Parasegetibacter sp. NRK P23: one gene and its partner. The protein of the gene in region 2 interacts with the protein of the main gene of each other region in a pairwise test. Links are inferred from orthologs where the notes say so. Each region holds a gene or a part of one and is shown on either strand. Other genes may lie near its edges.

Region 1 (2,857 bases), 700 kb from region 2 along the record:
GGCATTGTAAGCGTTCTTCACCCAAACGGACCGCAGGATGGCGCCTGTGGCGGTATCTATCTTGAAGAGAAAGGGTGTATTGTCGCTATCATTGTGGGTCCAGAAACCACCGTCCCAATACACCAGGGAAGAACTTTCCTTCAGCACATCGGGGAGGCGATTCACGAACGTAACCGCCGCTGGCTTCACAGGCTGTTGCTGCGCTTGAATACCTGTGAGCAGCAGGCAAAATAATATGGTCAGTCTGATTTTACGCACTTATAAATTTACCAAATAGAGGAATTGCTTAATAGTCTTTGCAAATCGTTAACAAGGAATGTATGGTACCGCGTTAAACTTTTGGCCCCGAGCCCTTTCTATTCTTACATAAAACGAATACAATGAAAAAAATATGCTTCCTCGCGGCCATAGGTTTTGCCGCTGTATTTACCGCCAGCGCACAGTCCAAAGCCGATTCCGTAAAGATTACAAAACGTGCAGAAGTAAAGAAAGAGTGGAAACAGGAGAACGGCGATAAGGTGAAAGCGAAGAAAATGGACCTGAAAGAAGAACTGGGGCTTACGGATGCCCAGGGGCAGGAAGTGAAAAAGCTGAACCAGGAATATGGAGAAAAAATGAAAGCGGTGCGCCAGAACACGACGCTGAGTGAAGACCAGAAAAAAGAGCAGTTGAAAAGTATGAACGCGGAGCGCAACGCCAAACTGAAAACCATTGTGGGGGACGAGAAATACGTGGAGATGGAGCAGAAGAGAAAAGAGATGCGTAAGGAAGCCGGAGAGAAAATGAAGGAGCGTAAAGGGAAGAAAGCAACCGGCGCAGGAAAATAGACTGGGTTTGTTTCGTCATAGCAAAAGCCCCGCCATTCGTTGGCGGGGCTTGTTGTATTAAACCATTTTGAATGTTTCGAGGAACTTGGTGGTGAAGTTGCCTTTCCGGAAATCTTCGTTCTGCATGAGTTGCAGGTGGAAGGGGATGGTGGTCTTCACGCCTTCGATCACATATTCACTGAGCGCGCGGTACATCGTATTGATGGCCTCGTCGCGGGTACGTGCCACGGTGATCAGTTTCCCGATCATGGAATCGTAATACGGGGGTATCACGTAACCGGCATACACGTGAGAGTCAACCCGCACGCCATGCCCGCCGGGCGTATGGAGTACGGTGATTTTCCCGGGAGACGGGCGGAAATCGTTGTAGGGATCTTCGGCGTTGATACGGCATTCGATGGCGTGCATCTGCGGCTCGTAGTTCAGTCCTGATATCTTCTCTCCCATCGCGATTTTGATCTGTTCCTTGATGAGGTCGAAGTTGATCACTTCTTCCGTAACGCAGTGTTCCACCTGGATACGGGTATTCATTTCCATGAAGTAGAAGTTGCGGTGCTTGTCTACCAGGAACTCGATGGTACCCACACCTTCGTAGTTGATGGCAGAGGCTGCTTTAATAGCGGCTTCCCCCATTTTCTGGCGCAGTTCGGGCGTCATAAAAGGCGAAGGAGATTCTTCCACTAGCTTCTGGTGACGGCGCTGGATGGAGCAATCGCGTTCGCTGAGGTGGCACACGGTACCGTAGCGGTCGCCTGCCACCTGGATCTCGATGTGGCGGGGTTCTTCCACGAATTTCTCCATGTACACGCCATCGTTCTTGAAAGAAGCGGCGGCTTCTGTTTTAGCGGTGGTGTAGGCGCGTTCCATTTCACTTTCCTGCCATACCACGCGCATGCCCTTTCCTCCGCCACCCGCGGTGGCTTTGAGGATGACGGGATAGCCCATTTCGTTGCCGAGCTTAACGGCTTCTTCCAGGCTGCCCAGCAGCCCTTCGCTTCCGGGGATAACGGGAACACCGGCTTTAATCATAGTTTCCTTGGCGGTGATTTTATCGCCCATGGAATTGATCTGGGAAGGTGTTGGTCCGATGAATTTAATATTGTGTTCGCCGCATATTTCCGCGAAGCGGGCGTTTTCGGCGAGGAAACCATATCCGGGGTGCACCGCGTCGGCATTGGTGATTTCGGCGGCGGCCATGATATGGGGGATGTTGAGGTAGGAATCCGCGCTTTGTGGGCGGCCGATGCACACGGCTTCGTCCGCGAACTTCACGTGTAAACTGTCTTTATCGGCAGTAGAGTAAACCGCGACCGTTTTGATGCCCATTTCCCGGCAGGTCCTTATCACACGAAGAGCAATCTCACCGCGGTTCGCAATCAGTACTTTCTTAAACATAGTAATTGAATGTTGAGGTTAGGCTGGTTCAACCAGGAACAGTGGCTGGTCGTATTCTACGGGGGAAGCGTCGTCCACCAGTATTTTTACGATACGGCCTTTCACTTCGCTTTCAATTTCGTTGAAAAGCTTCATGGCTTCGATGATGCACACCACTTTACCGGCCGCCACTTCGTCGCCAACCTGAACGAAAGAGGGTTTATCGGGTGATGGACTGCGGTAGAAAGTTCCGATCATCGGGCTCTTGATGGTGAGCAGGTTGTCGGCCTTGGGTTCCGCCGCAACAGGGGCAGCGGGGGCGCCGGCCTGGGGAGCAGGTGCGGCAGGTGCCGGAGCGGGAGCCTGGGCAACAGGCGCGGCGTACATGGCCTGTGGCGCGGCGATCATCTGTTGAACGGGTTCTTCTTTCTGTTTGATGGTTATTTTGAATTCCTGCTGCTCGATGGTCAGTTCACCGATGTTGGACTTGTTGACAATTTTGATCAACTCCTGAATTTGTTTAAAATCCATGGGGTTCAATTTAGGTTGTTTGATTGAAAATATAACGGGCGGCTAAATTAGGGAAAACACCATTCAAAACGTCAAAACCGGTTGAAAATGGTCATTTTTTTATGAAAACCGGGTAAAAACGGGGT
Region 2 (3,049 bases):
ACCGGGAAAATCTATCTTTTCAGCCCGGTGTACGAAGTGATGAAAGCATAAAAGAAAAAGCCCTTCCTAAAAGGAAGAGCTTAATCATTAACCCTACAACCCTTAACTCTTTAATCAGATAATCAATATATTATGGTTCGTTGTTTCAAGTTAATTCCAGTCTGAATTATATCCTTTCGCTTTGATCATTTGATTACCGTACAAAGATAATGTTCAAACATTGAAAAAACATTTAAAGCCATGTTAAGATTATCTTGAAGTGGTGTTAAATACCTTCAGGTGGGTATTGTTCCCGCTTCATCAAACCCCTAATTTTCAGCATGAAATTTCCCTGGTTTCTTCCCAATGCCCGGAACCAAACCCTCTGGTTTTCAGCCGTAGTGATGGTTGCGGGGCTGCTGCTCGGCTGGTGGCGGCCCAATACTATCCTGTTCGCTTACCTGGTGGAAACACTGGTAATCGGATTGGTTCATGCCCTGAAAATGCTCACCGTTTCTATACTGGGCCGGAAGCAAAAAGTACTTCGTCTGGAAAAGCCCCACGACCACAACAACCATGTTTTCATGGTGCCGTTCTTCCTGGTGCATTACAATTTTTTCATTTTTGTTCAGTCGGTATTCATCTTCCTCTTGCTGGGCGTGGATGACAAGGGTGTGAAGGACAGTTTCAGTGTGGTGGAGAATTTCGCCTACATGCTTGGTCAGCCCGGAGCGGGCTGGGCGGTTGCTTCCATTGCTTTTTTCAATGTAATGCAGTCGGTAACCGATTTTTTTCTTCCCCGGAAATACCATGAAACTGTATTGTCCGACATGTTCATGCAGCCTTACGTCAGGATATTCGTGCAACAGATCGTGGCCATTACCGGCGGCTTTTTTATCATTTTCCTGCATGCGGGACTTATGGCGGCGATACTGCTGGTGGTGATACGCCTGGTGGTTGACCTGTTCGCTACGGCTTTCAGGTACAGTCCGGAGGCCAGAAAAATATTGGCCCGGAAACTCGCCAAGGGAGAAACCGGGCCTGAAAAAGTGGAGAAACAGCTGGAGCTGTTGTTTATGAATTAACCGAAAAGGTCGGAGGAAAGATAGCGGTCGCCGCGGTCGCAGATGATGCACACGATTACCCCGGATTCGATTTCTTCCGCTATCTGCAGGGCGGCGTGAACGGCCCCGCCACTGCTCATCCCGGAGAAGATGGCTTCTTCCTTAGCGAGGCGGTTGGCCATGATGCGGGCATCTTTCTCGGCGATATCCACTACACGGTCAACCCTGGAGCGGTCGAATATTTTAGGAAGATACGCTTCCGGCCATTTGCGGATGCCGGGGATTTTGGAACCGTCTGTGGGCTGGCATCCTACGATCTGAACGGCGGGGTTCTGTGATTTGAGGAAGCGGGAAACGCCCATAATGGTGCCGGTGGTACCCATGGCCGAAACGAAATGCGTCACTTCGCCCTGGGTGTCGCGCCATATTTCAGGGCCGGTGGTATTGAAGTGCATGTTCGCGTTGTCTTCGTTCGCGAACTGGTTCAGCATAAAATAACCCCCTTTTTTAACCTGCGCATGTGCGTAGTCGATAGCGCCTTCCATAGATTTTTCTTTGGGCGTAAGAATAACTTTGGCGCCGAAAGCTTCCATGGTGAGTACGCGTTCGCGGGTAGCGTCTTCCGGCATCACGAGTTCGATGGCGATGCCATACAGGTTCGCGATCATGGCGAGTGCTATACCGGTGTTGCCGCTGGTGGCTTCAATTAATTTAATACCTGGTTTAATATCTCCCCTTTCCAAAGCGGCGCTGATCATGCCATACGCAGCCCGGTCTTTCACGGAACCGCCGGGGTTATGGCCTTCCAGTTTCGCGTAAATGGTGACGCCGGGCTTGTTAAAAACGTTTCTAAGTTTAACCATGGGGGTGTTCCCCACGAGTTCCAATACAGAAGATGCGGTCATGCTTATTATAAAATTTGTTCTGAAATCGAGATGTGTTCGTCGGCCTTATAGTAAATACGTGCGTTTGGTGCAACAGATCGGATGAGCCATACATTCCCGCCAATGATGCTGTGGTGGCCCACAACGGTTTCTCCGCCGAGAATGGTGGCCCCGGCATAGATTACGACATGGTCCTCAATGGTGGGATGCCTTTTCTGGAGTGCCATCGTTTTTTCAACGCTCAATGCACCAAGGGTAACGCCCTGGTATATTTTAACGTGTTCCCCGATAACGGTGGTTTCGCCAATCACGATACCAGTACCGTGGTCGATGCAGCAATAGGCGCCGATCTTTGCGCCGGGATGGATATCGATACCGGTGCGGTTGTGCGCGAATTCCGTCATAAGGCGGGGGAGAAGCGGTACGCCCAGTGTGTAAAGGATATGCGCCATCCGATAGAAAGCGAGGGCGTAAAAGCCAGGATAGGCGCGGATTACCTCGTACCTGCTGGTGGCGGCGGGGTCTCCTTCGAGTATGGCGGTGGCATCTTTATTCAGCATATCGTCCAATGCGGGGATGGACTGGAAAAAGAGATCGGCTGTTGTTGTGGCCGGTTGTTCCAGTTGCGCTTCCATAGGACTCAACAGTTGCTCCAACTGTTCGCGCAACGCTTCATATTTTTCTGCCAGCGCTATTTCAGTAGGTAAACAATGCCCGGTCTGCTCCGGGAAAAGCCAGTTCAGCAAAGCACTCGAAAAGGTGCAAACATCACTTGTAGCGGGGAATGCGGTAGCTGCGGCGGCCACGTGGCGCCTGAATATCCTTTCTCTGAATGAATCGCCTGGCATAAAACGTAGTTGTACCAGCAAATGTAGTCTACTATGGCTATAGGATAGTGAATTTCGTAAAATTTTAGTCTTTTCACTACCTTTCAGGTCTAAATCGCAAAAATTTCAATGAGCACAAAAAGAATCGCGCAGCAGGTGATAGGTTCCCTGATAATCAGTTCGGTATGTTCTGTTTCCCTCGCTCAGACAAAAACCACCACAAAGCCCCCGGTAACCAAGCCCAAAACCACTACCACCAAAACAACGGTAAATCCCAAGCCACCTGTAGTGGCGC

Evidence for each region.
Region 1: the proteins of cysM (region 2) and accC interact in binary tests that used the Escherichia coli proteins (3 or more experiments, as listed by UniProt). The link is inferred for Parasegetibacter sp. NRK P23 from one-to-one orthologs.

What each region holds. Positions count from the first base shown.
Region 1 is NZ_JAMDLG010000001.1:2,872,040-2,874,896, forward strand. Bases 54-2,857 are described here. They hold accC (acetyl-CoA carboxylase biotin carboxylase subunit), read right to left. Parts: upstream 2,223-2,857; coding sequence 885-2,222; downstream 54-884. Other genes in these bases: M4J38_RS11680 (hypothetical protein), read right to left, coding at 54-258; M4J38_RS11685 (hypothetical protein), read left to right, coding at 381-827; accB (acetyl-CoA carboxylase biotin carboxyl carrier protein), read right to left, coding at 2,241-2,732. Also shown: more of M4J38_RS11680, read right to left, coding at 1-53. UniProt on the Escherichia coli protein: This protein is a component of the acetyl coenzyme A carboxylase complex; first, biotin carboxylase catalyzes the carboxylation of the carrier protein and then the transcarboxylase transfers the carboxyl group to form malonyl-CoA.
Region 2 is NZ_JAMDLG010000001.1:2,171,270-2,174,318, reverse strand. The notes cover bases 8-3,003. They hold cysM (cysteine synthase CysM), read right to left. Parts: upstream 1,955-3,003; coding sequence 1,061-1,954; downstream 8-1,060. Other genes in these bases: M4J38_RS08825 (FKBP-type peptidyl-prolyl cis-trans isomerase), read left to right, coding at 2,884-3,003; M4J38_RS08830 (serine O-acetyltransferase), read right to left, coding at 1,954-2,775; M4J38_RS08840 (DUF6498-containing protein), read left to right, coding at 321-1,064; M4J38_RS08845 (SprT-like domain-containing protein), read left to right, coding at 8-51. Also shown: more of M4J38_RS08845, read left to right, coding at 1-7; more of M4J38_RS08825, read left to right, coding at 3,004-3,049. UniProt on the Escherichia coli protein: Two cysteine synthase enzymes are found. Both catalyze the same reaction. Cysteine synthase B can also use thiosulfate in place of sulfide to give cysteine thiosulfonate as a product.